4 regions of the Glutamicibacter sp. 0426 genome follow, and region 1 is predicted to be linked to each of the others. Evidence: riboswitches for the same ligand, from Rfam matches in the RefSeq annotation. Region 1 holds a riboswitch; each other region holds the start of a gene.
What was found. Region 1 has a riboswitch for thiamine pyrophosphate ahead of thiM (hydroxyethylthiazole kinase). Riboswitches for the same ligand answer to the same signal wherever they lie in the genome.
Positions count from the first base shown of each region.

Region 2: it holds a riboswitch for thiamine pyrophosphate, as region 1 does, so the genes downstream of both, BKX98_RS00140 (ECF transporter S component) here and thiM (hydroxyethylthiazole kinase) in region 1, are expected to answer to the same signal.
Region 3: it holds a riboswitch for thiamine pyrophosphate, as region 1 does, so the genes downstream of both, thiO (glycine oxidase ThiO) here and thiM (hydroxyethylthiazole kinase) in region 1, are expected to answer to the same signal.
Region 4: it holds a riboswitch for thiamine pyrophosphate, as region 1 does, so the genes downstream of both, thiC (phosphomethylpyrimidine synthase ThiC) here and thiM (hydroxyethylthiazole kinase) in region 1, are expected to answer to the same signal.

Region 1 covers NZ_MPBI01000003.1:540,721-548,323, reverse strand. Annotated here, with positions in the region: gene BKX98_RS10860 (amino acid permease) at 1-414, opposite strand, end outside; gene BKX98_RS10855 (aldehyde dehydrogenase family protein) at 494-1,927, opposite strand; gene BKX98_RS10850 (hypothetical protein) at 2,017-3,546, shown strand; gene BKX98_RS10845 (GntR family transcriptional regulator) at 3,543-3,911, shown strand; TPP riboswitch at 3,946-4,040, shown strand; gene thiM (hydroxyethylthiazole kinase) at 4,030-4,824, shown strand; gene thiE (thiamine phosphate synthase) at 4,817-5,458, shown strand; gene thiD (bifunctional hydroxymethylpyrimidine kinase/phosphomethylpyrimidine kinase) at 5,455-6,879, shown strand; gene BKX98_RS10825 (uracil-xanthine permease family protein) at 6,906-7,603, shown strand, end outside.
Region 2 covers NZ_MPBI01000001.1:26,197-33,799, reverse strand. Annotated here, with positions in the region: gene BKX98_RS00160 (chorismate-binding protein) at 1-35, shown strand, start outside; gene cls (cardiolipin synthase) at 46-1,542, opposite strand; gene BKX98_RS00150 (aminodeoxychorismate lyase) at 1,708-2,583, shown strand; gene BKX98_RS00145 (ATP-binding cassette domain-containing protein) at 2,580-4,907, opposite strand; gene BKX98_RS00140 (ECF transporter S component) at 4,904-5,512, opposite strand; TPP riboswitch at 5,575-5,695, opposite strand; gene BKX98_RS00135 (DUF4235 domain-containing protein) at 5,780-6,022, shown strand; gene mnhG (monovalent cation/H(+) antiporter subunit G) at 6,083-6,484, opposite strand; gene BKX98_RS00125 (monovalent cation/H+ antiporter complex subunit F) at 6,484-6,750, opposite strand; gene BKX98_RS00120 (Na+/H+ antiporter subunit E) at 6,753-7,379, opposite strand; gene BKX98_RS00115 (Na+/H+ antiporter subunit D) at 7,391-7,603, opposite strand, start outside.
Region 3 covers NZ_MPBI01000001.1:340,972-348,574, reverse strand. Annotated here, with positions in the region: gene typA (translational GTPase TypA) at 1-1,465, opposite strand, end outside; gene BKX98_RS01720 (GNAT family N-acetyltransferase) at 1,613-2,155, opposite strand; gene BKX98_RS01715 (ThiF family adenylyltransferase) at 2,216-3,361, opposite strand; gene BKX98_RS01710 (thiazole synthase) at 3,358-4,179, opposite strand; gene thiS (sulfur carrier protein ThiS) at 4,182-4,427, opposite strand; gene thiO (glycine oxidase ThiO) at 4,424-5,551, opposite strand; TPP riboswitch at 5,549-5,653, opposite strand; gene BKX98_RS01695 (DUF4440 domain-containing protein) at 5,733-6,146, shown strand; gene BKX98_RS01690 (GNAT family N-acetyltransferase) at 6,183-6,692, shown strand; gene BKX98_RS01685 (mechanosensitive ion channel) at 6,774-7,603, opposite strand, start outside.
Region 4 covers NZ_MPBI01000001.1:179,203-186,805, forward strand. Annotated here, with positions in the region: gene BKX98_RS00830 (cystathionine gamma-synthase) at 1-884, shown strand, start outside; gene BKX98_RS00835 (hypothetical protein) at 975-1,391, opposite strand; gene BKX98_RS00840 (DEAD/DEAH box helicase) at 1,700-3,592, shown strand; gene thiC (phosphomethylpyrimidine synthase ThiC) at 3,683-5,425, opposite strand; TPP riboswitch at 5,421-5,528, opposite strand; tRNA gene BKX98_RS00850 (tRNA-Thr) at 5,805-5,876, opposite strand; tRNA gene BKX98_RS00855 (tRNA-Thr) at 6,429-6,500, shown strand; tRNA gene BKX98_RS00860 (tRNA-Met) at 6,548-6,624, shown strand; gene BKX98_RS00865 (GTP pyrophosphokinase family protein) at 6,719-7,495, opposite strand.

The sequences.
Region 1 (7,603 bases):
CAGCGCCAGGAAGACGGCAGCCCAGATCCATCCCGGAGTATCCGGGAACCAATAGGACATGATGATCCCGGCGGCTACCAGTTCGGCAGCCACGGTGATTGCCCAGTTGAACCAGTAGTTCCAGCCGATCGCGAAGCCGAAGTGGCGGTTCACGAAGACCGTTGCGTAGGTTTGGAAGGACCCGGCGACCGGAAGGCGGGCGCTCATTTCCCCCAGTGACTGCATCAGGAGCAGCACCATCAGGCCAATCAGCGCATAGGCCACCAGCGAACCGCCGGGACCTGCTTGCGCAATGGTGCCGCCGGAAGCGACGAAAAGTCCGGTACCAATCGAGCCGCCAATGGCAATCATCTGCATATGGCGAGCTTTGAGGCCACGCTTCAGACCGTCTTGGGACGGTGCGGGCTCAGTCATGCGTTACATCTCCTGATGCTTGAAAATTTCCAACCTATCAATCCAAGCACCCTGACAAGCCACAACGCTATGAACCGCGCTACAGTAAGCGATCAATAATCTTTCGCTTAGCCCATGAATACGGAGGATATATTGCGCTCAGGGTGTCAACTACCGTCGTTTTGTTGAGTTCAGAGCGCATCTGCGAAAGCCGCTCGAATCCGTGCCTGCCATGGTAGGCCCCCATCCCGCTCGGTCCGATGCCGCCGAAAGGCAGGGTTGGAACGACCATCTGGGCCAGCGGGGCATTATGCACGATTGAGCCGGCGCGCACCCGGTCGGAGAAGATCGACTGCAGCCGCGGGCTTTCGCTCATCAGGTAGGCAGCCAGCGGAGACGGCCTCCGGGCGATGAATTCGAGGGCCTCCTCGAAGCTTTCCACCTCGATCACTGGAAGAATTGGACCGAATATCTCCTCGGTCATCAAGCTTCCTTCAAGATCTGGATTGCGCATGATGCTCGGTGCGATGCGCAGTGTTTCCTCGTCATATTCGCCCCCGAAAACCACCTCGCCCTGCTCGAACATCGACAACAGCCGGTCGAAGTGCTTGCGGCTGACGATGCGGCCGTAGTCCGGGTGGGTCAACGGCTCCTTGCCGTAGAAGCTGGTGATGGCCTGGCCCAGGCGCTGGATGAGCTCAGTGGAGTCCCCAATGCTCAAGACATAATCCGGGGCCACGCAGGTCTGACCGGAATTCATGAATTTGGCATAGGCGAGGCGCTTTGCCGAAGCCAGCGAATCGTTTTCCACCACGGCCGGCGATTTTCCGCCCAATTCCAAAGTGGTTGGCGTCAGGTGCTTTGCCGCCGCGGCAGCCACGATCTTGGCCACGCGTTCACCGCCGGTGTAGAAGATATGGTCCCAGCGGGCGGCAAGCAGCTCGGTGGAGGTGTCCACTCCTCCCTCAACGACCGCATAAACACGTTCATCCAGGTAGACCGGGAGGAACTTGGCCAAGACGCCCGAGGTGGCCGGAGCCAGCTCGGATGGCTTGATCACCGCGGCGTTGCCGGCGGCAATGGCCGCGACCAGCGGTGCGAGTACCAGCTGGACCGGGTAGTTCCAGGCGCCGATAATCAGCACGACGCCCAGCGGACGCGGCTCAACCTTGGCCATGGCCGGCTGCAGGGCCAGCGGAACTTTGACGCTGGTGGAATCCATCCATTCAGCGAGGTGGCGTTGGGCGAAATCTATTTCTGCGCGCACCACGTCGATCTCGGAGAACTTGGCCTCGGTGGCGCTCTTGCTCAGGTCTTCAGCCAGGGCCTGGACGAAGTCTTCCAGATGCTCGTCGAGCATCTTTTCCAGGGCCTTGAGCTGCTGTAGGCGGAAGCGTCGCGGATGCGTGATCCGGGTGTCAGCAGAACGCCGCAAATGGCTCAGAACTGTTGCAATGCGCGATGGATGCTCGTCCACCGGAGGTGCGGAATCGCCGACCGGTTCGGGCAACGGCGTGGAAGTAAACAGACCCATGTTTTGAGCGTACGGCAACGAGGCGGATATTCACTGATTAATTCGCGAAGGGATTCAATATGTATCAAATAGTTGATACATTAATGGCCATGAGCCAGATCCCGGCGAGCGCCATATCCATCGCTTTCGTTGGCGCAGTCATATACCTGTGGTTGCGCTCCGTGGCGCATCGGCGTGAGGCACCGGCTATCGTCCGCGCCCAGTCGCACTCATTCTGGTGCGCATTGATCGCATTCTTCGCTTCGACTTCGTGGGATCTGCCTGAGACGTGGCGCATTCCCATGAACGGGACCGATTCGAGTTCGGTTTTCGCTGCAGCTCTCTCGCCGGGAATCTGGATTCTTCTCGTTTACCTCATTGGCTTGTTCACCTGGCCCAAGGAACTCCAGCCGGTGCGCACCGCCTCACTGGAGGCGCGCACCCTGGCGACGCCGTTCCCGAAGTCCCTGGGGATTTTCGTCGCGCTGTTGCTGCTGGCCGCGGTGGGGTTGCTGTGGCCTGCTTCCCGCGTCGAAGGGAGCGTTGGCATCCCAGAGTCGGAAACCACTATGTTCGATTCTGATGGCAGCTACTCCTACACCTCTGCGGGCCCAACCGATGGCCTGCTGCCCGGAAACCAAATGCTCCCGGTCTTCATCGTGGCTCTGGCAGGTATCGTCGTGGCCGCCGGGGTGATTGCAGCAGTGATCCTGAACCGGCGCCCCTTGGCCGGCATCACCGCCGAAGACAACCAGGCCTTGCGCACGGTATGGCTCAACCGGTTGCTGCGCAATACCGGTATCGTGCTGCTGGCATTTTGCGTATCGGTGGCCAATTACTCGCAAGGCTATTCAACCGGTGGACCGTACGAGTTATTGAACTATGGCGCCCTTGCGGTGGCTCTTACGCTGTTCTTCTGGGGTCCGCGCACCACATTCTCGGCTCACTCCACCACCAGGGAACGGACCGCCTTCTCGCGCTTGCGAGATCAGCTCTTCGCATTGCAATACACCACGGCTACCCTTGCATTGCTCGCCGTTGCCATCGGCTGGTCATTCCTGCCCGTGGATGAGGAATTCCGGATGCCGACCAATGAACGAACTACGTGGATCCTGGTGCTCTTTGCCGGTGCGGCATTGCTCTACATCGTGCTCAATACGCTGTATCTGGGCTACGCCAGCAAGGTGGCTCGGCAGGCGAGTGCAGCACCAAAGCATCATGCACCCCTGCCCTTGTGGTCCTACATCGCCGCTGGCTTGCTGGTTGCCATCTGCGCTTACCTGCTATTGGATCCACCGCTGGAGACGCTGTGGGGGTTCGCTCCTCCGAACCGGGGACTAGTCATCGGGCTGTTGCTGCTGCTTGCGGCGGCGCATATGGGCTTCATCTGGTCCTGCCGCCGGGCGACTATTCCCTGGGCCGTCTCGCCAGCTGAAGAAATCTGGTATCGGCGGGTTCTGGAGCTGCGGTCGATGCGCGTTGCCACCAGCGCTGTGCTTGCCATGCTGCTGATTGGCTACGGCTTCCCTGCAGGCCTGGGGCTGTTTGCACTTCTGGTCTTCGTTGTCCCAGCGGTGATTTTCCTGGAGCGTCCTGGTACCGCGATGGTGCGTGCACAGCAGCCGACAGCAGCATCATGAGCACACAAATCAGTGTCGACCTCGCGGCGGCCACTGCACCCTACGAGCAGATCCGCTTGCAGATCGCCTCGCTGATCACCCTGGGAGAATTGCCCGCAGGCAGCAAGCTGCCCACCGTGCGCGCACTGGCCACCGACCTCGGCGTTGCTGCCGGAACGGTAGCGCGTGCCTACAAGGAACTGGAAGCCGAAGGTCTGATCACCTCCCGGCGGCGGGCCGGCACAGTGGTCAACGAACGGCTTCGGCCGGTGGATGCCAGCGAAGACCTGCTGGCCGCGGTGGATCACCTCTGGGCGCTGGCAGCCGCCCAGCAGGTCGATGCGGCCACGCTCAAGGCCTTGGTGGCGCGGCGCGAGCGTAAGTAACTTGTCCTTGGAACCGCTTGTGCGTACGCTCTATGGCAGTGACACGGGGTGTCGGAACAACCGACTGAGATGAGACCCGTTGAACCTGATCTAGTTCACGCTAGCGGAGGGATGTCGCATGGCTTTGCATGCAGTTGCCCAAGAATACCGGCAACAATCACCTTTGGTTTTCTGCCTGACCAACACCGTCGTAGCAAATTTCACCGCCAATGTCCTGCTGGCATCCGGCGCGTCCCCGGCCATGACGGATCTGCCCAGAGAGGCCGGCCCCTTCGCAAAGGCGGCTTCCGCCGTCTTGGTGAATCTGGGAACTCCGAGCACCGAGCAGCTGGCCGCCATGGAAGAAGCCGTGCAATCGGCGAGCGCAGCAGGCACCCCGTGGATCCTTGATCCGGTAGCGGTCGGCGCCCTGCCGGTGCGCACGGATTTTGCGCGGCGCATTGCCAGGCAACGCCCGGCCCTGATTCGCGGCAACGCCTCGGAAATCCTGGCACTGGCCGGACGGCAATCGGCTTCACGCGGTGTCGATGCCTTGGATGACGTCTCTGCCGCCTTGGCGGCTGGACGCGATCTGGCCCAGCAGCATGACTGCGTGGTGGCCATTTCCGGCCAGTCCGATGCCATCATCGATGCCGCGCGGACAGTCCTGGTGCACACCAACGGCATCGGCTTGACGCGGATCACCGGCGGCGGCTGCGCGTTGGGCGCGTTCTGCGCCGGCATGATTGCGGTCCACGATGACCCGTTCGAGGCCGCCATCGCGGCCCACGGCTTCTACGGGCTGGCCGCTGAAAAGGCCCTGGAGAACAGCACAGGTCCGGGCAGCTTCGCCGTCGCATTCATTGATGCGCTGTCCGCAACCGATCCAGAAGAACTTAAGACTTTGAAGCACGAGGAACTGAACCATGCATGATTACGGAGCCTACCTGGTAGCCAATACTGCCAGCTGCACCCCGCGCAGCACCCTGGAAGTGATCGAAGGCGCCGTCGCCGGAGGAATCCAGTGGATCCAGCTGCGCGCCAAGGATGAAACCGCCCGGGAATTCTTCGAGCTGGCCTGCGCGGCCGCCAAGCTCACCGAGGGCAAGGCCCAGTTGCTGATCAATGACCGCATCGACGTCTACCTCGCGGCGCGGGCTGCCGGTGCAGCCGTGAACGGCATCCATATCGGGCAGAAGGATGTGCCGGTGCAGTTGGCCCGGCAGATCATCGGCGAAGGCGTCATCGGACTGAGCGCTTCCAGCGATGAGCAACTGTCCCAGGCGAACAAGGACGCCGCGGTCATCGACTATCTCGGTGTGGGGGCCGTCCGCGCCACCCCGACGAAGAAGGACCATCCCACTCCCCTGGGCCTCGACGGCTTTGCGCGTGCCACGACGCTGGCCTCGCTGCCCTGCGTGGCAATCGGCGCCATTACCCACGAGGACGCGGCAGCCATCCGTGCCGGCGGCGGAGCGGGCATGGCAGTGGTCCGCGCCATCTGCAATGCAGAGGATCCGCAGCAGGCCAGCGCGCAGCTCGTTTCGGCATGGGAGGCCGCCAAATGAACATCTTGTCCATTGCAGGATCCGATCCTTCCGGTGGCGCCGGAATCCAGGCGGATCTGAAGGCCATTGCCGCCAACGGCGGCTACGGAATGTGCGTGATCACCGCCTTGACCGCGCAGAACACCCATGGGGTGTCCGGGGTGCAGGCGATCAGCGGCGATTTCGTCCTCGCCCAGCTTGAAGCCATCAGCGCGGATATCCGCATCGATGCAATCAAGATCGGGATGCTCGCCAACGCCGAGGTGATCCGCGCAGTCACCGGCTGGCTGGACACCGTGGATGCTCCGGTAGTCCTGGACCCGGTCATGGTGGCCACCAGCGGGGACCGCCTGCTGGATGGCGAAGCGGCGCTCGATTCGCTGCTGGACCGGGCCACGGTGATCACCCCGAACCTGCTGGAACTGGCCAGCCTGCTGCGCGAGCCGGTAGCCGCATCATGGGACGAGGTGCTGCGCCAGGCCCAGCGCCTGGCGGCCAATCACGAGGCCCTGGTGCTGGCCAAGGGCGGGCATCTGGCCGGGGCGGACTGCCCCGACGCGCTGGTAGCAGCGGACGGGGTGCTCTGCGAGCTGCACGGTGCGCGCCATGCCACCAAGAACACCCACGGCACCGGCTGCACCCTCTCCAGCGCCCTGGCCACCCGCTTCGCGGCCACCGGAGACTGGACCGCCGCGTTGGAGCAGTCCAAGGCGTATCTGTCGGCGGCAATTGCGGCGGCCGACCAGCTGCAGGTGGGCAGCGGGCACGGCCCGGTCAACCACTTCGCCGGGTTCTTCGCCGGCGCTGATCCGATGGCCGGCTGGTGGGAGGACATCGCGGGCCTGCGTGCGGGCATCGACGAGCTGGCGTTCATCATGCAGCTGGCCGACGGCAGCCTGGAACGCGAGAAGTTCGAGTACTACCTGGCCCAGGACGCCCTGTACCTGCAGCGCTACGCCCAGGTGCTGGCGCAGGCCAGCGCGCTGGCCCCGGACCTGGATGCGCAGCGCTTCTGGGCCAAGGGCGCCGGCCAGATCCTCGAGGGCGAGCTGCAGCTGCACCGCAGCCACCTGGTGGAAGGGCTGGCGAACCCTTCGGCGACCACGCTGAACTACGTGAACCACCTGTCCTCCTGCACCGGGAGCTATGCGGAGCTGATCGCCGCAATCCTGCCGTGCTACTGGCTCTACCAGGACATCGGCAAGCGGCTGGCGGCGGCCAACCATGCCGGGCACCCCTACGGCGACTGGCTGGAGACCTATTCCTCCCCGGAATTCGACGAGGCCACCGCCCAGGCGATCGAGATGGTGCGCACCGCGTGGACGCTGGCCGACCCGGCGCTGCGCGAGAAAATGCGCCAGGCGTTCCTGCGTTCCAGCGAGCACGAGCTGGCGTTCTTCGCGCAGGCCCACGAGAACCGAGTAGAATTCTCTACGGCCTGAAACCCGCAGGGCCGGGAAGAGGAATCATGAGTTGGAGCATCCACGGCAACGGCAAGACCATCACCGAAGGCGAGGTAGTTGCCCCGGATGAGCGGCTGCATTGGCCGCAGACCGTTTCCATCGGCGCCCAGCACATCCTGGCGATGTTCGGCGCCACCATCCTGGTTCCGACGCTGACCGGATTCCCGGTCACCACCACCTTGCTGTTCACCGGCTTGGCCACCATCATCTTCCTGCTGATGACCAGGAACAAGGTGCCCAGCTACCTGGGTTCCTCCTTTGCCCTGATCGCCCCGGTGGTCGCGACCACCGGGTCGCACAGCATGTCCGGCGCCCTGGGCGGCATCGTGATGACCGGCGTGCTGCTGTTCATCGTCGGGCTGATCGTGCAGAAGACCGGCACCGGCTGGATCCACGCGCTGATGCCGCCGGTGGTCATGGGCACCATTGTTGCGCTGATCGGCCTGAACCTGGCCAGCGCCACCCTGGCCCCGATGAAGGACTTCCCGCTGACCACCTTCCTCACGGTGCTCTTCACCGTGGTGGCCACGGTGGCCTTCAAGGGCCTGCTGGGCCGGCTCTCGATCCTTGTCGGCTTGGTCTGCGGCTACCTGGTGGCGCTGGCCCAGGGCCAGGTGGACTTCTCCAAGGTGGGCGACGCCGCATGGTTCGGCCTGCCCGAGTTCCACACCCCGACCTTCCATTTCGATACCGCGCTGATGTT
Region 2 (7,603 bases), on a different contig from region 1:
AGGCGCTGGGGGCCAGCTTCCCGGACGAATCCTAAGCGCTACGCGTCACTGCAAGGTGGCCGTCAGGCGTGCGACGTTGTCGATCCAACGTTGCATGCGCGGCCGGCGGCGCCACTGCGACAGGGTGATCTCCGAAGAAATATCCCGATAGTGGTTCTGCACCTGGTTGACCGCATCGACCATTTCCCGGCCCAGCAGCATCACGGATATCTCCATGTTCAGGCTGAACGAACGCATATCCATATTCGAGGATCCCACCACCGCCACCTCGTTATCCACGGTGAAGCACTTGGTATGCAGCACCATGGGAGCCGGATACCGGTGGATGCGCACGCCGGCTTCCAGCAGCTGCTGGTAATACGACTGCTGTGCATGGTGCACCAGGAACTGGTCGCCTTCTTCGCAAACATACAACTCGACTTCCACCCCGCGCTGTGCGGCAGTGGTGATGGCGTAGAGCAGCGAATCGTCGGGAACGAAGTAGGGACTGGTGATCTCCAGGCGTTCGGAGGCCGAATAGATCAGCGTATTGAACAGCCGAAGGTTGTTCTCGGTCCCGTAGCCTGGGCCGCTGGGCAGCAGCTGCGCCAGGGTGGAGCCAGGGCGTTCCTCGTAGGCCAGCGGGTGGCGGGCCTCGGCCATGTCCATCAGCACTTCCTGGTCGTCGTCCTCCTGCCACCAGTCGGTAGCGAAGGTGACGTCCAGGCTGCGCACCAGCGGGCCTTCGACGCGCAACATCATTTCAACCCATTCGCGGCCAACCTTGTGGGCGGACTCGCGCTTGTAGCCAGGTTCGATCAGGTTCTGGCTTCCGGTGAAAGCCACCTCGCCGTCAACCACCAGGATCTTGCGGTGGTTGCGCAGATCCGGGCGTCGCCAGCGCCGGCCAATCAAGTCGATGGGCAGCATCGGGTGCCAGTTGATATTGGACTTCTTCAGGCGCTTCTTGAAATCCTTGTAGCCCTTGACGCGCAAGGTCCCCAAGTGGTCGAAAAGCAATCGGACGTGCACGCCGCGATCCGCTGCCGCTTCCAGCGCATCGAGTACCGGCCCAACATAGTCCGGGTCATCGCCCATGATGTAGAACTGGATGTGCACATAACGGGTGGCCTTTTCGATTTCCAGTCGCATTGCGTCAAGCGAGGCACGGTAATCGGAAAGGACCTCAACTTGGTTGCCGCCTTCCAGCGGCATGGCACCAAGGTTGCGATTGAGCATGACCGCCGATTCGACCCATTCCTCCTGGGAATGGAATTCTTCGGGCAGCTGCATGTGGCTCGTGGCCTTCATGATTTCATCGTGAGCCCGCCGCTGCTTTTCCAACCGGCTGCGCGACAGCCGTGGATTGGCGAATAGCCAATAGGCGACAAGTCCTACCACGGGCAGGAAGAAGATGGCCAAGAGCCATGCCATTGCGGTGGTGGGGCGCCGGTTGCCCGGAACGATGCCGATCATGAAGTAGCGGACCGCAAGCTCAATCGCGACCAGCACGCTCCAGAGAACACCGCCGATCTGCAAGAAGACTTCATTGCTCGGCCACACGTAGGCACCCCCTTTGGCTATACACTCGAAGTTGGCATTTCGGCCTCTGATCTGCGATATACAGGCCAAAATCCTTCGATTAGCTTATCGAACAATCTCCTGCTTGTCTGAATCTCCGCCCGCAGAAATCACGCAGAAGACGCTGGGGTTCGATAATCTGTCTTTATGAGCTCACTTGTATTCTTGGATCCTGCCTATCCGGCCGGACGTCTTGCCGATATCACCGCACCGCAACTTCTGGTCACTGCACAGGGAGTCACGCGAGGTGATGGCATCTTCGAATCGATGCTCTACACCAACCAGGCCGTCCGCAAATTCGAAGCGCATCTGGCACGGTTGGCAATCTCTGCTGAAGTCGCAGACCTGGCCATCCCCGATTCGCGCAGCTGGTATGCCGCGGTCGACACCGCGGTGGCCGACTTCGACGCCACCGGCGGCGCCGAAGAGGCCGTGGTGAAGCTGGTCGCTGCACGCGGCGAGCACGACAACGATCCCGCCATTTGCTGGGTCACCGTCACCCCGGCACCGGCGCTGGGCAAGGAACAGCGCGAAACCGGCGTGGATGTCCTGCTGCTGGACCGCGGCTACGACTCGAAGCTGGCAGAACGCGCACCATGGCTCATGATGGGCGCCAAGACCCTCTCCTATTCGATCAACATGGCCGCCCTGCGCTACGCGCACAAGCACGGCGCCCATGACGTCATCTTCACTTCGGCTGACGGCATCATCCTCGAAGCTCCGACCTCAACCGTGCTGGTTGCCCAGCGCGATGGCGAGACCAAGCGGCTGCTCACCCCGATGCTGGAAACCGGCATTCTGCCAGGCACCACGCAAAGCGCGATCTTCGATGCGGCGGCGCAGGACGGCTGGGAGCTGGGCTATGGCCCGCTTCGCCCTGAAGACCTGTACCAGGCCGACGGCGTGTGGCTGGTGTCATCGATCCGCCTGCTCACCCCGGTGCGCACCATCGATGCCAAGCCGTTGCGGCTGGACGCCGAGCTCCATGAGGAGCTCAGCGCCCTGAGCGACGCAATCCGCTAGGACCACACCAGGTTGTAGGTCCCTGCCAGCACGGCCGCAGCCATGGCGGTCGTGCCAAGCAGGATTCCGGTTGCCAGCACCATGCCATCACGCCAGGTGAAGGTGGCCGTGCGAATCCAGGTGCGCTTGGCCGTGCCGAACCCCTTGGCCTCCATCGTGGTTGCCAGCCGTCCGGCGCGGCGTATCGCCTGCACCAGCAACGCCAGCACCTGGCCGAGGGTTGCCCTGATGCGCTGGCCCACGGTGCCGAAGTTTCCGACACCGCGAGCACGCCGGGCCAGGGTGAGCGTGGTGAATTCTTCCACCATCAGCCCAAGCAATCGCATGCCTGCCAGCGCCCCGAGCACAAACCGGTGCGGGACCTTCAGCTGCTGGGACAGCGCCCCGCCCAAATCGCTGGGGTTCGTGGTGGCCAGCAGCAAGATGCACGGGATGGCCAGTGCGAAGGCGCGCAGTCCGGTGGCGATGCCGCCGGCTACCGATCCCTCGGTGATGCTGAAGGCGCCGAATTGCGCGTACACCATGCCGCTGTCCTGGCCCACCAGGGCAATGCCCCAGGCCGCGAAGATCCCGGCAAGCAGCAACGGCCACGCACGCTTGAGGAATTTCAGCAGGCTCAGCCCGGCCAGCGGGAAGAACACCACGGTCGCCAGGATAATCACCAGTGCCGAGACCCAATCCAAGGTGGTGATCAGCGGCAGCGTTGCCGCGGCCACCGCACCCAGCTTGGCCAGCGGATTGATCTTCGCCAGCCAGCTGTGCCCTACCGGCGCATCGAGCACCGGCCCTTGGCGCGGGGCATCAGCATCCGGGGTGCCGGAAGCGAGCACCAGCTGGTTGGCCTGGAGCACCGAGGCAAAATGCTCATCGTGGGTGACTGCAATGATCGCAGTGCCCTGCTGCAGCTCTTCGACCAGCAACCCGGCCAGCTCCCGCCAGGTGTTCGCATCCTGCCCGAACGTCGGCTCGTCGAGGATCAGCACCTCTGGCGAGGCTGCCAAAACGGTGGCCACGGACAGCCGGCGCTTCTCTCCGCCGGATAGCGTGAACGGATTCGCCTCAGCCAAATGCGCCAACCCCAAGCGTTCAAGCAACGCATCGACGCGCGCCTGGACCTGGGCCGGGTCGTACTTCGGCGCGTTGGCGCTGCTCGCCTGCGCACGGCTGGGTGCGAAAGCCAGCTCTTCGCGGACGCTCTGCGTCACGAACTGGTGTTCGGGCTCCTGGAAGACCGAGCCGATCCGCCCGATCAGTGCACCGGCTTTCCAAGCAAACGGGGAATTGCCCAGGCCGTCGGCCAGTTGCGCGGTGGCCGTCAGCTCACCGCTGGCCGGGGCCAGCAAACCGCCCAGGGCCAGGGCCAGCGTCGATTTGCCGGCGCCGTTCTCGCCGAGAATCACCGTGGCGGTGCCCGCCTGCACTTCCATATCCACCGCCTGGGTATGCGGCGCGGTAGCCGTGCGGGCGCAGACCAGCTGCCGCGCTTCCAGCAGCATAGCTCCGGCAAGGTTCTCGGCCGGTGCCACCTGCGGAACATATCCGGGAACCCATAGCCCGGCGGCAGCCAGCTCCTGGCGCACGGGTTCTTCGGTGTACAGCTGACGCGGATCCAGGTCGTGCGCGACTCCCCCGCCCGGTTCCAGCACGATAACCCGGTCCATATGCTCTGCCCAGGCTTCGAGCCGATGCTCAACCACAACCAGCGTGGCACCGGATAGCTTCGCGGCGTTCAGCACCGCATCGCGCAACGGCCCGATGCTCTGCGGGTCCACGTTGGCGGTCGGTTCATCGAGCAGCATGAGGCCGGGTTCCATGGCCAGGATGCCAGCCAGGGCCAAGCGCTGCTTCTGCCCGCCGGAGAGCTGCTGGGTGCGGTGGTCGAAGGACAGCGCGCCCAATCCGACCGCGTCCAGCACTTCGGGGATCCGCTGGCGGATCACGCCCGGATCCATCCCGAGGTTCTCCGCTCCGAAGGCCACATCATCGGCGACCCTGCTTTGCACGACCTGGGTTTCCGGGTCCTGCTGCATCAAGCCCACCGGGTGGCTCCGGCTGAACGCATCGTTGCCATCAATCAGCAGCTGGCCGGCAAGCTGCTGATCCTCATCGGCTTCCAGCAGCCCGGCCATTGCATGCAGCAACGTCGACTTGCCGGCACCGGATGGACCGAGCAGCAGCACCTTTTCACCGGCGTGGATCTGCAGATCCAGCCCCGAGATGGCAGGTTCCTGCCGCTCCGAGTGCTGCCAGCCGAAACCAGTTGCGGTGATTGACGCTCCGCGCTGGGTCAGCGAGGCGGCATCGGAATTGGCAACTGAACTCATTTTGCGGTTTCCAGGTGTGCACGCCGGCTCGCCAGTGCGCTCAGGGCACCGGTCTTCGCCAGTCCGCGCGTGGCCAGCCAGGACAGCAGCCCGGCGATGACCAGACCGGAAACACCGGTGGCGATCACGTGGAAGATCTTCATCCCGGCGGTGTACTCGACGTAGTAGGCCAGGATGTATGCCTCGGTAATGCCGGCGAACAGGCCGGAGAACAGGCCTGCCAGAAGTGCCACGCCCAGGTTCCACTTGCGGTAGCGGAATGCCGCGAAGACCAGCTCCGCGCCCAGGCCCTGGACCAGGCCGGAGATCAGCACGGTCAACCCGTAGTGCGAGCCGAGCAGCGCTTCAACCACGGCGGCCAGCAGCTCGCAGTAGATCGCGGCGCCAGGCTTGCGGATAATCAATGCGCCGAGCACCGCGGGGAACAGCCACATGCCGGTGAGCAGCGCGGTGGCTGGAGGGAAAGCCGCGAAGGCCAGCGAAAACAGGCCGTAGCCGGCACTCCATGCCCAGAAAATGACTCCTGAAGCCACGGCGATCACCGATGCCACGACGATATCGACGACACGCCAGCCGGTACGATGCTTCGAAATTGTTTCGTTCATTGTTGGTCCTCCTGTGGAAAGGAGGGGGGATGCACGGAATGAGGGCATGCTGCGCCTATCCGCATCCGAGATGCTCGACTTCCTTCGCCGGTACTAGCCGGGGCAGGTTCGAGGGTCTGCGATCCATCGCACTCTCAGCGTCCTGCGACTTCGTAGAAGTCTGACGCTCCCCTGTCGGAATAATTACTGCTCCCCCACCATACCGCAGGTATGCTGGGCAGAGGAACGATGTGTCACGAGCTTGATCGCGAGGAAAAAATGGATAAAGTGCAGAAACTTGTCACTACCGGCATCACCGTTGGCGCGGGCATGCTCGGTGGCAAGCTGGTTGATTTCATTTGGTTGAAGGCAACTGGCAGCAAAGCGCCACGCAAGGGCACCGAGGAAGCGGCTGAAGCGTCCTTCCGCCGCGCATTGGGCTTCGCGATCGTCTCGGCCCTGGTGGCAGCGATCATGCAGACCGTGGCCGACCGCAGCGCCAACAAGGTTGTTGCCAAGTTCACCAAATAGGCTTCGGCGGCAAGCCGAGAGCGGGAGCAGTTCAGCTGAACTGCTCCCGCTCTTTTCGCATTACTTGTCCTCTGGCGCTTCGGCCTTGGACATCGGTGTTGCTCCGGTGGGCGGTGCGCCGTTGACCTTGTTGACCACAAGGCTGAGCTCATCGGAGAACAGGGTTTCCTTGGCCGCGTGCTTGGTGCGGTAGCCGGAACGGCCGATCATGTGGGCGGAAACCGGCGCTGTCAGCAGCTGCATGCCCCAAGCCAACGCGAGGACCGGGATGACCGCCCAGCTGCGCAGGTAGATGGCCAACCCGGCGAAGATCAGCAGGAAGCCGAGCACCTGCGGCTTGGTGGCCGCGTGCATGCGGGTGAGCATGTCCGGGAAGGTTAGCAAGCCGATGCCTGCGATCAAGGACATCAGGCAGCCGAGGATCAGTAGGATGGCGACGAGGATATCGAGGAAGAGTTCCATTAGGCATTCCTCTGATCCGAGACGAAGCGTGAGACGGTCACCGAGCCGATGAAGCCGAGCATGCACGCGGCAACCACGAACAGCAGGTAGTCGGTGTGCTTGTGCAGCACCATCTCCAGGCACAGGGCGGCGGAGATGATCAGCAGCATCACGTCCAGGGCAAGCACCCGGTCTAGGATTGATGGCCCCTTGGCAACCCGGATCAGGCAGGCGATGGCACCCAGCCCGAGCATGATGCCGCAGATCCAGATGACGATATCCAGCATGTTTATCCCTTCCTCGCAGCGAAGTCCGGTCCGCATTCGCTCTTGATCGCCTCGTACTCGTCACGGCTGCCGATGGCCATGATCAGCCGGCGTTCGATGTCCCGGATAGCTGCCCGTGCCGTCTCCACATCCTCCGGCGACTGGATGTCGATGTAGTGCAGGTACAGGGTCGACGAGCTGCGGTCCACGTCGATCACGAAGGATCCCGGGATCAGCGTGAGCACGTGGCCCACGGTCATCACGATCAGGTCCGAGCCGGTGCGCAGCGGGACGGCGATGATCGCGCTGCGGGTGTTCTTCCCGCGGACCATTGCCAGCCAGGCCACGTGGACGCTGGCCGCGACTACCTGCCCGAGGAACCAGATGAACAGCTTCACGCAGTACCAGAGGTTGATCCGGCCCGAAAGGACCACCGGCGGCAGCGGGAACAGGTTCACGATCACCAGCGCAATGACCGCCCCGAAGATCATGTTCGCCAGCGAGAAGTCCTGCCAGAGGGCGCCCCAGACGAAGAGCAGCAGCAGCAGGAGCGGCCACTCCTGCTTGAGTGTCGCACGGTGGCGCACGCCGGAGGTATCCAGCGCATCATCGATGCGCTGGTCGCGCGGTTCAAAGTTCTTGTTCGGCATCATCCCTCCAATCAGAATGGCAAGATCGAGCTGATATATGGTTCACGGGCGATCAGCTCAGCGGCCACCCGCTCGCAGAATTCGAAGATCGGCCCGGCAAAGACGGTCAGGGCGATGCCCGCCAGCACCAGCGAACCGGTGGCATAGCGCATGCCCCAGGGCAAGGAGTCGGCTTCCAGCTGCTTGGCCAGCTTCAAGCCCAGGCGCGGGTTCTGCGCACCGCC
Region 3 (7,603 bases), on a different contig from region 1:
GGGTTTCGGTCATGAATCGGGTGCGGAAGCCGATCAGGCCACGTGCTGGAACCATGAATTCCATGCGAACCCAGCCGGTACCGTGGTTGGCCATGTCGGTCATGCGGCCCTTGCGCGATGCCATCAGCTGGGTGATAGCGCCCAGGTACTCTTCCGGCACGTCAATGGTCATGCGCTCCATTGGCTCGTGGACCTTGCCGTCGATCATCTTGGTGACAACCTGCGGCTTGCCAACGGTCAGCTCGAAGCCTTCGCGGCGCATCTGCTCAACGAGGATGGCCAGTGCCAGTTCGCCACGACCCTGGACTTCCCAAGCGTCTGGACGCTCGGTTGGCAGGATGTTCAGCGAAACGTTGCCGATCAGTTCCTTGTCCAGGCGATCCTTGACCTGGCGTGCGGTGACCTTGGCGCCCTTGACCTTGCCAGCCAGTGGCGAGGTGTTGATGCCGATGGTCATGGAGATCGCAGGTGGATCAACGGTGATCAGCGGCAGCGGCTTAGGGTTCTCCAGGTCGGTGAGGGTTTCGCCGATCATGATGTCTTCGATACCGGCGACTGCAACGATCTCGCCCGGTCCGGCTTCTTCAGCTGGAACGCGGGTCAGGCCCTGGGTGGCCAGCAGTTCGGTGATCTTGACCTGCTTCATGGTGCCGTCCTGGCGTGCCCAGTTGACCTGCTGGCCCTTGCGCAGGGTGCCGTTGATCATGCGCAGCAGTGCAAGACGGCCGAGGAATGGCGAAGCGTCAAGGTTGGTGACGTGGGCCTGCAGGACTTCACCCTCGGTATAGGTCGGCGCAGGAACGTGCTTGATGATGGTCTCGAACAGCGGCTCAAGATCTTCGTTGTCAGGCAGTGTGCCGTCAACTGGCTGGTTCATCGATGCGTAGCCGGCCTTGCCCGAAGCGAAGACCACGGGAACGTTCAAGATGGCATCCAGATCCAGGTCCGGAGCTTCGTCAGCCAGGTCGGAAGCCAGGCCGAGCAGCAGATCCATGGAGTCGGAGACGACGCCGTCGATGCGGGCATCGGCGCGGTCGGTCTTGTTGACCACGATGATCACTGGCAGGTTGGCGCCAAGCGCCTTGCGCAGCACGAAGCGGGTCTGCGGCAGCGGACCCTCGGATGCGTCGACGAGCAGGACAACGCCGTCGACCATGGACAGGCCGCGTTCAACCTCGCCACCGAAGTCGGCGTGGCCCGGGGTGTCGATGATGTTCATGGTCATCTTCTTGCCCTCGGCCGCTGGGCCGCTGTAGAACACGGTGGTGTTCTTGGCAAGAATGGTGATGCCCTTCTCGCGTTCCAGCTCACCTGAGTCCATCACGCGGTCTTCGGTTTCACCATGGCTGTCGAATGCGCCGGTCTGCTGGAGCATGGCGTTGACCAGGGTGGTCTTGCCGTGGTCAACGTGCGCCACAATGGCTACATTGCGAAGTTCATCGCGAGTAATGGTGTTTGCTGACATGCGTGAAGGCTCACTTCCGCTCGAGAAATTGGGTCTGTGGAGTCGGGGCCAAAGTCGACCCAACAATCCAGTTTACGCTCTCGAGACTAATAGTCTGTTGATCTGTGTCAGAACATACAGGAATTTCATGTACCGGTCGCGAGAAATTCAGCGGATCGACTGGGTAGGTATCCAAAAACGCAGCGTGCCGGCGCCATGGCTGGCTTCAATTTCCGGAAGCTTGGCGTCCAGCAATCCGCCGCATTTTTCAATGGTCGATCTTGAACCGATGTTATCGGAAGCACAGGTAACCAGTGCGCGCTCAATTCCTGATTCGCGCAGTTCCTGCAATCCGAATCTGCACAGTTGCTGTGCCACACCACGGCGACGATACTCGGGAACTACACCATAGCCGATATGCCCGCCGTAATGAAGCAGGCCCTCGTTGAGCTCATACCTCACAGATACACGGCCCACCAGTTCCCCGTCGTCGAAGGCGGCAAACAGCGCCGAGCGAACCCATCCTTCGGGGATGTGCTCGCCACGGCGCCCTGCCTTCATCCGGTAGGCATAGTCCTCCCAAGCCTCAGCGGAAGTCCAGGTGGGCAAGAACTCGAAATCATCGCCAAGCATCAAATGATGGGCATCGATTGCCTGCTGTTCGTCGCCGATTTCCAATTCACGGATCTCCAGCGCAATTCCCATAGCCATGGCGCAAGTATGCCAGAGCTGGGCCGGCTCCAAGAAGCGCAGGCACTGCAAGGCCGGGCGCTAGTAGGCCACCTGCTGCCCCTGAACCTGCCTGGCCCATTCCACGGTGCCGCCGCTGAGGCTGTACACCTGGACGGCTGGCTGCAGATCCGGCCTGGCAATCCGCGCCGCCTGCTGTGAACGGACACCCGTTTTGCAGACGAACACGATCGCCGAGGCACCCTGCGCGAGCCCTCCCAGTCCTTGTTCTTCCAGTTGCGCGAGCGGGAGGGGCTGGCTGTGCGGGATCGCAATGATCTCGCGTTCCCAGGCTTCACGCACATCCACCAGCAGCACCGGTTCCTCCGCTTCAAGGTCCGCCAGTTGCTCAACGGAAATTTCCGGAACATGCCCATCGACAGCGCAGGACGCTGGCTGGTACTCGGCCAGCCGGCTCACCGGTTCGCGTTGCGGGTCCCTGGCAAAGTCGAGTGTTCGCACACTGGCTTCCCGTGCATCGTAGAGCCAAAGTTTTCCGCTGAGCGTGGTGCCGATTCCAGTGATGAGCTTCAGGGCCTCGGTGCACATCACCGAGCCGATGACGCCGCACAGGGCGCCAAAGACCCCGCCCTCGGCGCAGCTGGGCACGGAGTCCGCATCGGGGATTTCAGGGAAAAGGTCGCGCAGCATCGGACCGGTGCGCGGGTCGAAGACGGACACCTGCCCGGAGAATTGGAACAGCGTCCCCCAGACCAGTGGGGTGCCGGTGATTTCTGCGGCGTCGTTGGACAGGTAGCGCGTGGCGAAGTTGTCGCTGCCGTCGATGACCAGGTCGTAGTCGCTGAAAAGTGCCACTGCGTTGGTCTCATCCAGTTTGCCATCCACGGCGATAACCCGGACATTCCGGTTCTGCTCGTGGGCCATCCGGCGGACCGATTCCACCTTCAAGCGGCCTACGTCCTGTTGCCTGTGCATGGTTTGGCGTTGCAGGTTGGACAGTTCAACCGTGTCGTGGTCCACGACCCCGAGGGTGCCGATCCCCGCGGCGACCAGGTAGCTGGCAATGGGGCTGCCCAGTCCCCCGGCTCCGATTACCAGCACCTTGGCATTGGCGATCCTGCGTTGCCCTTCTTCGCCGACGCCGGGAAGCGACAGATGCCGGGAATAACGCGCCAATTCTTCCGGTGCCAGCTCCGGCCCCGGGGCTACCAATGCTGGCTGGTTCACGAGAAGTCACCGACCAGGGTCTGCATCATGCCTTCGGTGGGCGAGGATGCCAGGGCGGTGTCGCGGCGCGGGATCCGGCCCGCGAGCCGTGCGGCTCGTCCTGCACGCACCGCATCCTTCATGGCCATCGCCATCAGCGGCGCGTTGTGCGCCCGGGTCACCGCACTGGCCAGCAGCACGGCATCGCAGCCGAGCTCCATGGCCAGGGCGGCGTCAGAGGCGGTGCCGACTCCGGCGTCCAGGATGACCGGCACCTGGGCCCGGGAGACGATGGTGGAAATATTGTGCGGGTTCAAGATGCCCAGGCCGGATCCGATTGGTGCGCCGGCTGGCATGATGGCCGCAACACCGGCGTCCTGGAGGCGCTGGGCAAGGGCAGGATCATCGTTGGTGTAGGCAAAGACCTGGAATCCGTCGGCGACCAGCTGTTCGGTGGCAGCGTGCAGCTCCAGCGGATCAGGCAGCAACGTGTGCTCGTCCGCAATCACTTCGAGCTTGATCCAGTTCGTTTCCAGCGCTTCGCGGGCCAGGTGCGCGGTGAGGATCGCGTCGCGGGCGGTGAAGCATCCAGCGGTATTCGGCAGCGCAATCACGTTGTTGCGCTGCAGCAAGTCATACACGTTGGACTCGCCTGCCGCCGAAAAGTGTCGGATGGCCACGGTAGTCAGTTCGGTTCCAGAGGCCTGCAATGCGCTTTCCAGGGTGGTCAGCGAACTCGCTCCCCCGGTGCCGAGGATCAAGCGCGAAGACAAGGTGCGTCCTGCAACCTGGAATGGATCGCTGTTGATGTCCAGTTCGGTGATGTTTTGCGTGTCCACGCCTAGCCTCCCTGGGCTGCGGTAACGAGTTCGATGCTGTGCCCTTCGGCCAGCGTGTAGCTGTTCCAGGCGCTGCGCGGGATGACAGCGCCATTGACCGCGGCGGCTATTCCAAGCTTGCTGCCGTCCACGGCCGCCGAGTTGCTATCCAGATCCTTGCCGATCTGCATGCTGATGAATTCGCGAAGGGTGATTCCTTCGTCCAGGTTCAGTTCCCGGGAATTGAACTTGATGCCAATGCTTTTCATGGGTGCTGCTCCGTTCGGTGGGTGGTCTGGGTTGCTGTGGCGAAGCGGTGTGGATTCACAGCCTGATGCAACGGATGGGTTTCAGAGCCGTGAATGAGATCAGCGGTGAGTGTTGCGCCCAGCGGAGCCAGCAGCACTCCGTGCCGGGAGTATCCGGTGCTAAGCACCAGGCCCGGGTCAATGCGCCCCAGCAGCGGACGGTCATCGGGAGTGGCGGGACGGGCCCGGGCAGTTGCCTCGTTCAGCGTGCAGTCGCTGATGCCGGGTATGAGCTTTCGCGCATTGTCCAGCAGCAAATGCATGGCTCCGATGTTCACTGCAGGCTGGCGGTCTTCCCGGACGCTGGCTCCGAGCACGAGGCTGCCGTCCTTTCTCGGCACGAGATACACCGGCTCCCGGTGCACGATGCCGCGGATGGTCCGGGTGATCAATGGCGGACCGGCTGGCCCCTGGATCCGGAGAATATCTCCGTAGACGGGGCGCACCGGCACCCGGTCCAGGCCGTCAATGGTGCCCAGTCCGGTGGCCACGATGGTTTGATCCGCTTCGAGGATCTTGCCCGATGCGGTGCGTACCGCGTTGGTTCGGCTCCCGTCGCCCACCAGCGCCTGCGCCCGCTCCTCGATCAGGCGGCCACGCAGGTGATCAAGCAGGATTTTGACGACTGACCGTGGGTCGACTTGGTGGTCATCTTGGCATAGGACTGCGCCTGCTATATTCGCGGCCAAGGCTGGTTCGAGTTTGCGGGCTTGGCTGGGCAAGAGCTTTTCCGCTGACAGGCCGAGGGAGGCTTGCAGTTCGGCCAGCTCATGCAGGGCTTCGCGGTCAGCCGGTTCGGCCGCGACGACGAGGGTTGAGTTCTGCAGGTAGTCCGGGCGTTGCCCGGTCACGGATTCGATGCGCTCAATGAACTTTGGATAGGCGGCATTCGAGGCGGCAAGCAGCTCGTGAAGCGGGCCATGGCCCCAGACCGTTTCAGCTGCCGGGGCCAGCATTCCGGCTGCCGCGTAGCTTGCACCTTGGCCTGGTGCTGGATCGATGAGGGTGGCAGTATGTCCCCGTGATTCCAGTTCGAACGCAACTGACAGGCCGATGATTCCGGCGCCAACAATATTCACATGCACGAGAGCACGCATCCTTCCTACGGCGGCATGACCCGCATCAGGTGTAGCGGTCGGCTCGGTGCCCTCTCAGCCTGGTCGATTCAGGCTCCCGCGGAGTACTGCGATTATAGGCATGATCCAGCTCATAAAGTCGAACTGGAGCAACCGCAGCTCCGTCATCTTCTGTGATGTACTAGTTGACATGGCATCTCATGACTTCCCCCGCGTGCTTCCCCAGGGATCTGCGTTGTCCAACACGATCATTTCGTTGGAGCAGGAGCTCTTGGAAACCAGCCAGCGCCATAGCCGAAGGCAATTGGAACGGTACTTGCATCCGCAGTTCTCCGAAGTGGGTGCCAGCGGCCGTGTCTACGATCGCGAGTCGATCATTGCCCAGCTGGCCCAGGAGCCGGAACGGGATTCCGGATCTCGGGAAGTCGGCAGCCCCGTGGCAATCCAGGTTGCCGATCAAGCGGTGCTTCTGCGCTGGAGGTTGCTATCGGGATCCGCCAGCGAGCGCAGTTCGCTGTGGATCCATGAGCAGGATCGCTGGCAGCTGTTCTTCCATCAGGGCACGCCCGCTGCGCGGCAGCTTTCTTTTGCAGAACCGAACTAGGCCGCATTAGTCGACGACGATTTCTCGGTTCGCAGGCTGCGCCAATCGGATGCCGAAGCTGTTTTCGAAGCCTTTTCCTCCAATGCCGATATGGATCGCCAAGGAGATGCCGACACTCCGGAAAAGGCCGCATCGTACGTGCGTGCCCTGATGGAGGCCGGCGAACGGCAGCAGGCTTTGGCCATCGCCTATCGAGACCGGCTGGTCGGTTTGGTCTGCGATACTGTCGATCCAGCCAATCAGAACGCATGGGTTTGGTATTGGATGAACCAGGACTACCGCGGGAGGTCTCTGGCCACTCGCGCAGTGGCTACTTTGGTGAACCACCTGTTTGGCGAGCTCGGTTTGTACCGTTTGGAACTAGGTCTTCGGGCGAACAATCCTGGATCGAAGCGTGTTGCCGAATGCAACGGGTTCCTGCGCGAGGGTGTCGAGCGCGGTAAGTTCCTGGTTGCTGGAGAACGCGTTGACGTGTACGCCTACGCGCGGTTGCGGACTGATCAGGTCCCCGACGTAGTGCCGTTGCCGTGGAGCACGCAGCCGTAGCTTGGCGGGCAACAAAAAGTCGCGGAATCCGGTTTCGGGTTCCGCGACTTTTTATCTGTCCCTCAGGTTTAGTGATATTGGCTAGATGCCTGGAGTTGATGCCGGCGGCGTCGAATCCGGGCCGTCGGTGGCCTGATTGGCCTCGATCTTTTTCAGCGTGCGAGCCGCAGCATCGCGGCCACCAAGTCCAAAGGCCAGCGCCGCGGCCAAAGCCGCGCCAATGACGATTGCACCGAAGGCCATATTGATGATCGAATCAGCGATACCCATGTACTTCAAGCCCATTGCCACGAACAACGCGATTGCCGTGTAGCGGATGATCTTTGAAGCGGTGGTGTCGCCCAAGAAACGGCCGATGACGTTGGCGATGACGAAACCTGCGGCGATAATTGCTGCGCCGAAGAGAATCTTGCCGCCCAAGGCCAGGATTTCATTGAGGATGTTGGTGATCGCCGGGAAGTTCAGCATCTGGGCCGCCATCACGCCGAAGAACAGCACGATGGCAATCTTGACGATGCCAGCGATGATTCCCGAAGCGCTCTTGCCTTCGGGAACAACACCCCATTGGGCAACAACGGAGTCGGTGCCCACCCCGTGAAGGGTTGATTCAAGCAGCTGGCCGACGAACTTGGCAATCAGAATACCGACGGCCAAGAGCACCAAGGCCATGATGACCTGCGGTATTGCGGTGAAGACAAGCTGCAGCATCTGCTGGGCAGGGTCCGAAATTGCCGCGATGCCCAAGACCTGCAGTGCCGAAATGGCAACGACGAGCAGGATCAAGGCGAAGACGATATTGGCAATGATGTCAACGATCTTCGCTTGGGACTCGCGAGACTGGACTTCGTCAACCGGTTCATCGCCTGGGGTCAATTTGCGGACCAGCCCGCTGAAGTCGACAGTTCCCAAAC
Region 4 (7,603 bases), on a different contig from region 1:
TGCGCCCGGGCGACCACATTGTGCTGGGCAACGACGCCTACGGCGGAACCTTCCGCCTGATTGACCGCGTCCTGGGTGCATGGGGCATCGGCAACACCCCGGTGGACATGGGGGACGAGGCGGCCCTGGCCGCTGCCATCGAGAAGAACAAGGCGAAGTTGGTGTGGGTGGAAACCCCGTCCAACCCGATGATGAAGATCACCGACATCGCGAAGGTCGCTCAGATTGCCCACGCCGCCGGCGCACTGCTGGTCGTGGACAACACCTTCGCCAGCCCGTTCCTGCAGCAACCGCTGACCCTGGGGGCCGACATCGTGGTCCACTCGACCACCAAGTACATCGGTGGCCACTCCGACGTGGTGGGCGGCGCGGTGATCGTCAAGGACGCCGAGCTGGCCGAGAAGATCGGCTTCATCCAGTTCGCCGTGGGCGCCGTTTCCGGTCCCATGGATGCGTTCTTGACCACCCGCGGCCTGAAAACCCTGGGCGTGCGCATGCGCACCCACTCGGAGAACGCCGCGCAGGTGGCCCAGTGGCTGCGTGAACGCAGCGAGGTCGAGCGCGTGCTCTACCCGGGCTTCGAAGACCACCCGGGCCACGAGATTGCCAAGAAGCAGATGTCCGGCTTCGGCGGCATGGTCTCCGTGCAGTTCAACGGCGGGGAATCGGCAGCCCGCAAGATTGCCGAGAGCACCAAGCTGTTCACCCTGGCTGAATCCCTGGGCGGCATCGAGTCGCTGATGAACTATCCGTCGGAGATGACCCACGCTTCGGTGAAGGGCACCGAGCTGGCAGTTCCAGTGAACCTGCTGCGCCTGTCGGTCGGCATCGAAGACCCTGCAGATCTGATCGAAGATCTGGAGAAGGCCTTCACCAACCTGTAAATGCGCATGACGCAAAGGACCTGGGTTCTGCTGCCCGCCAAGGGCAGCAGAACCCAGGTCCTTCGTGCATTGAACCGGGTTCCGGTCCGGCTACCGGCGGCGCTTGGCCGGCTTGGGATCGACGATCTTGAAGTACCTGTTGCTCGCCGGCATCCACATCAGCACCACGCTGAACATGATGATGGCGGCCAGCAGCGAGTAGCGTCCGAACCGCAGCAGCAGCGGCAGTGCGGCAATCAGTCCCAGCCAGGACAGCTGGGCGCGCGCTGCCCGGTCGCCGGTGAACAGCCGGTATCCGAGCACGCCGCAGGCGAGGCCCGCTGCGGCGAAAAAGACCATCAGCGCAATGCTGCCGAAATCCAGTGCGGAGTCCCGGCTCTGCTCATAGGCCAGGAAGCCGCCGAAGCCGAGAAAAAGCACTCCGGCCAACAGCCAGAGCATCTGGGCGACGAACAACCCGCCGGGGGTGGGCTCATCGGGACGTCGTGGAAAAAGTGGTTTCTTCACGTGCTTAACCCTACGTGCTCTGGCGCGGTGCCCGATCTCACACGGCTTCGACACTGACAACTCAGTGCCGTTCAAGCTAGCATTAAGTGTTCGCGAACATCAGGGTATCCCTCTCGCATCCAGCCCAATTTTTGAGGCTGGAGCCTTCTCGTGTTGTATTTTCCGCAAAGTGTGTGCGGGTCTTTATGTCATAGGGGAGCGCTTGATGAGCGTGACTTGTATCTGACTGTGCAGCCTATACGTCGTTTCTTTGGGGACGGCCAAGGCCTATCCCCAAACGAATGAGGTAATTCTTCGTGTCTTCTGACATGCCCGTAAACACCAACGACAACCAGACCCCGGAAGAGCCAACCGTGCTCTTCTCCGAGCTTGGCCTGGATGCCCGCGTGCTTGCATCGCTTGCCGACCTTGGCTACGAGAAGCCATCGCCAATCCAGGCAGCGACCATTCCACTGCTCCTCGAAGGCCGCGACGTTGTCGGCCTGGCCCAGACCGGTACCGGCAAGACTGCTGCTTTCGCACTGCCTGCCCTGTCCCGCATGGCCGAACTGGCTGACACCAATGGCCCAGCCAAGACCCCGCAGATCCTGGTCCTGGCTCCAACCCGCGAGCTGGCCCTCCAGGTCGCCGAGGCCTTCACCTCCTACGCCAAGTACCTGCCGAACTTCACCGTTCTGCCCGTGTACGGCGGCTCCCCATACGGCCCGCAGCTCAACGGCCTGCGCCGTGGCGCACAGGTCGTCGTGGGCACCCCCGGCCGTGTGATCGACCACATCAACAAGGGTTCCCTGGACCTGTCGAACCTGCAGTACGTGGTGCTGGACGAGGCCGACGAAATGCTGCGCATGGGCTTCGCCGAAGAGGTCGACAAGATCCTGGAAGCGACCCCGGAAGAGAAGCAGGTTGCCCTGTTCTCGGCCACCATGCCACGCACCATCCGCCGCATCGCCTCTGAATACCTGCGCAACCCGCAGGAAGTCGCCGTGAAGTCCAAGCAGTCCACCGGCACCAACATCACCCAGCGCTTCCTGCAGGTCATGGGCGCCCACAAGCTGGACGCCATGACCCGCATCCTCGAATCCGAGGAATTCGACGGCGTGATCACCTTCGTGCGCACCAAGATGGCTACCGAAGACCTGGCCGACAAGCTCAAGGCCCGCGGCTTCACCGCTGCCGCCATCAACGGCGACATCCCGCAGCAGCAGCGCGAGCGCACCGTGGAGAACCTGCGCTCGGGCAAGATCGACATCCTGGTGGCTACCGACGTGGCGGCCCGCGGCCTGGACGTCGAGCGCATTTCGCACGTGATCAACTTCGACATCCCGCATGACACCGAGTCCTACGTGCACCGCATCGGCCGCACCGGCCGTGCCGGCCGCAAGGGCGACGCGATCCTGTTCATGACCCCGCGCGAGAAGTACCTGCTGCGTGCCATCGAGAAGGCGACCCGCCAGCCGGTGACCCAGATGCAGCTGCCGTCGCTGGATTCGGTCAACGACCGCCGCATCCAGAAGTTCACCGACCGCATCGACAAGACCATCAGCGGCCAGGACCTGACTACTTTCCGCGAGATCGTGGAGAAGTTCGCTGCCGAGCACGAGGACCTGGACCACCTGGAAATCGCGGCTGCACTGGCTTTGATGGCCCAGGGCGGACGCCCGCTGCTGATGACCGAACCGGTCATGTCGCCTGCGAAGAAGGCCCGCATGGATCGCCCGGAGCGTGGCGAACGCGGTGAGCGCGGTCCACGTGCCCGCAAGACCGCTGCCGAGGGCAACGCCATGTACCGTCTGGCAGTTGGCCGCCGCAACCGCGTGCAGCCAGGCTCGATCGTTGGCGCACTGGCCAACGAGGGCGGCTTCGATTCTTCGGAAATCGGCGGCATCGACATCCGTTCGGACCACACCCTGGTGGAGCTGCCAGCAGAGCTGAGCAAGGACCAGTGGCGTGCACTGTCCAAGACCCGTATTGGCGGCGAAGCCATCGATCTCCAGCTCGACAGTGGCCGCAGCCCGCGCCGTGACGACGATGGCGACCGCGGTGGTTTCCGTGGCAGCCGTGGCGGCTACGGTGGTGGACGTGGCGGCCGTGGCGGCTACGGTGGCGGACGCAATGGCGGACGTGGCGGATTCGGCGGCGGACGCGGTGGCAAGGACCGCTACAGCGATTCGAACCGCAGCGGTGGACGTCGCGACTACTAAGCCTGCAGCGCACAGCTGAATAGCACTGGAAAACGCCCTTGGGGCAAGCCGAAAGCTTGCCCCAAGGGCGTTTTCGCATGCCCGGGCTCATTACTCGGCAGGGGTCCCGACGGGGATCTCGTCCCCGAGATAGACCGTGCCCCCGCTTTCCAGGAACTGCCTGCTTTTCTGCGCCATCCCGGCCAATGCCGCCTGCGCCTCGGCCGAGCCGTATTCGTCGCGAATATCCTGGGAAATGCGCATGGAGCAGAATTTCGGCCCGCACATGGAACAGAAGTGGGCAGTCTTCGCAGGCTCGGCCGGCAGCGTCTCGTCATGGAATTCCTGCGCGGTGACCGGATCGAGGGACAACGCGAACTGGTCATTCCAGCGGAATTCGAAGCGAGCCTTGCTCAGCGCATCATCCCGTGCCGTGGCACCCGGATGCCCCTTGGCCAGATCTGCCGCGTGCGCCGCGATCTTGTAGGTGATCACCCCGGTCTTCACGTCATCCCGGTTGGGCAGCCCCAGATGCTCCTTGGGGGTGACATAGCAGAGCATCGCGGTACCGTAGCGGGCAATCTCCGTGGCGCCGATGGCGCTGGTGATGTGGTCGTAGCCCGGCGCGATATCGGTAACCAGCGGGCCCAGGGTGTAGAACGGGGCCCCGTCGCACAATTCCTGCTGGCGCTCCACATTCTCGCGCACCAGATGGAAGGGGATATGCCCCGGGCCCTCGACCATCACCTGCACATCGTACTGCCAGGCGCGCTTGGTCAGCTCGGCCAGGGTATCCAGCTCGGCGAATTGCGCTGCGTCGTTCGCATCCGCGATGGAGCCCGGGCGCAGCCCGTCGCCCAGCGAGAAGGCCACGTCGTACTGAGCGAAGATCTCGCACAGCTCATCGAAGTGGGTGTAGAGGAAATTCTCCTGGTGGTGCGCCAGGCACCATCCGGCCATGATGGAGCCGCCGCGCGAGACCATGCCAGTGACCCGGTTGGCGGTCAGCGGGATGTAGCGCAGCAGCACACCGGCATGGATGGTCATGTAATCCACGCCCTGCTCGCACTGCTCGATGACGGTGTCGCGGAAAATCTCCCAGGTCAGCTTGTTGGCTTCGCCATTGACCTTCTCCAGCGCCTGGTAGATCGGCACGGTGCCGATGGGCACGGGGGAGTTACGGATGATCCATTCGCGGGTGGTGTGAATGTCCTCTCCGGTGGACAGGTCCATCACCGTGTCGGCACCCCATTTGGCGGCCCACTGGAGCTTGGAGACCTCTTCAGCGATGGAGCTGGTCACCGCCGAGTTGCCGATATTCGCATTGATCTTGACCAGGAACGCCTTGCCGATGATCATCGGTTCGGATTCCGGATGGTTGATGTTTGCCGGGATGATGGCTCGTCCGGCGGCGAGCTCGCTGCGCACCAGCTCGACATCGCATTCCTCGCGCAGCGCCACATAGCGCATTTCCGGGGTGATGACCCCGGCGCGCGCATAGTGCATTTGCGTCACGCGGGCTCCTCCAACGGCCCGCAGCGGAGGGGCCGAACGTCCAGCCCATTCCGCGCTGGCCGTGCCGCGGCGGACCGCTGAGCGCCCGTCGTCGTGCAGATTGCGCTCGCGGCCGGCATAGGTTTCCACATCCCCGCGCTCCCGGACCCATCGCTCGCGGAAGGGTGGCAAGCCCTGGGTCGGTTCGCTTCCCGGTCCGCTGGTGCGATACACCGACAGCGGCTCGTTGGGCTTTCCATTGGGGGAGTCTGCCAGATGGATCTGCGTGACGGGAACAGAAATTCCCGCAGATTCGCGGTAGGCAAGGGTGTGGGCAGGGTGCTGTTCAAATTGTTCCACTTGGAAACTCACTTCCTTCGCCGGCATTACCCGGACAGGTTCAACGGTCGCGGACGGCGATAGCCCGATCTCAGCCCTTGCCAGGGCACCCGTGTGGTCGCGAACAACTTAGCACGCTTGGGAGGAGGAAACGCAAATCCAGTGGTCAGAACAGTGACATCAAGTCAGGATACGGGCACTGGCCCCGGCGGCAGGAGATAGTTTCTGGAAGCGATCAGTCTCTTGCGGCGCGAATACGGAATCTGGGAAAAGGGCGTGGCAGATAACTGGCGAAGCAGCGCGGGCGCAGGCTGAAGCGATGGCCGCGCGATGGGGCACTGAGAGCGGTAGATAAACGAAAAGAGAAGCAATCTGGAACCAGATTGCTTCTCTCATTTCGAGCCCCCTGCCGGAATCGATCCGGCGACCTCGTTCTTACCAAGAACGCGCTCTACCACTGAGCTAAGGGGGCAACAGGTAAATACTTTACACAGGTTTTCGAGGTTTGCAAAATCTGCCGGGGATTTGTTGCTGACATCACAATGTTCCTAATCAAGACGGAAATGGAGGTCGGTGAACGTAGGGGGATTCTGCGCCCGCAATAGCTTGCCTTCATGCCACTGAATTCCGGTTGCCGCACGTGGTGGAGAGTTCACCCACCGGATGCCGCGCACCCAGCCGGATGTCGCGCACCCTTCCGGACGACCCGTGGCCCTGGAGTTCGGGGGGCAGGGGGAGTGTTCTCTTCTGGAGTATTTGTGTTGGAAGATTTGCCGGCTACCTCAAGGGAATTCGGCGCGGAACTCTATCCTGTAAGCCTGAGCGAAGCGGCGATTGACCGCGAGGGGCAACCCAGTGAGCATCGTCACCAGAACACTTTTTGTCCCAGCCTTCGTCCCTGATTGTCTTCAAGGTCTGGCTAAAACCGTTTTGACTAGCAGTTTTATGGAAATCCCCGGGCGCTTTCCAGATCGGTTTGCCGATTTTTCTTTGCCGGGAAATGCGTGTAGAGTATTTACTCGTTGCCCCCTTAGCTCAGTGGTAGAGCGCGTTCTTGGTAAGAACGAGGTCGCCGGATCGATTCCGGCAGGGGGCTCTGAGTGAGAAGCTTTCTTGGCTTCTACTGGATTGTTTCTCACTTGTGGCGGCGTAGCTCAGCTGGTTAGAGCGCACGACTCATAATCGTGAGGTCCCGGGATCGAGTCCCGGCGCCGCTACCAAATCAAAGATCCTCAGCTTCGGCTGAGGATCTTTTTTTGGTTTCCGGGTTCGAAACGGTCTTCGGCGGACCTTGAGCGCTAAAGCCATTAAGGCTTAGTTGTCGGCACACTTTTCGGGGCCTCTGGTGCTGGCTTGCTGTGCCAGCGACAGCAGTCCTTGGAAGGCCTTCGTATCGAATGTCGCCTCGTGGCCTGCTTGGTCATTGGCATCATGGCCGTGTACTTCGGTATGCAACCGTTGCATTTGCATATCGAGTTTCGTTGCAACAGCTGCCGCATCGGCGAGCTCCTGTACCAGATGCTCTGGAACCTCGCCCTCGTACTTGTAGAAAATCTTATGTTCCAGGCTTGCCCAGAAGTCCTGGGCGATGGTGCGGATCTGCAACTCCACTACAACGTCGACAGGGCCGTCGGACAAGAAGACCGGAATTTGCACAATCGCATGAACACTTTTATAGCCGCTAGGCTTCGGGTTCTTGATGTAATCCTTGATCTGGATGACCTTCAGGTCATTTTGAGCGGTCAAGGTGTTCAGGACCTTATAGATGTCCTTGACGAAACTGCAGGTGATGCGCACACCCGCAATATCGCTGAGGTTCTCGCGTATGGCAGTAAGAGACGGTGCGATATTCCGGCGGGCAACCTTGCGCATGATGCTCTCCGGAGTTTTCACCCGGGAACTGACATGTTCGATTGGATTGTATTTGTGCAAGTACAAGAACTCTTCGCGCAAGATCGAGACCTTGGTCAGTACTTCGTCCACCGCAAACTGGTATTCCATCATGAAGCGCTGGAAATCATGGTGGAAGGCCTTCGTCAATCGCTGCAACTCAGCCGGGGAAGGGGTAGTTCCAGCAGCTGAGATTGCCACTGCACGCGTCTCGTCATCAAATGGGACAGAAATCCTGGATCACCTCAACAGATTGTGGCCCGGCCCGCGGTACGTTTCCGGTGCAGTTTCAGCCTACGGGCATCTCCT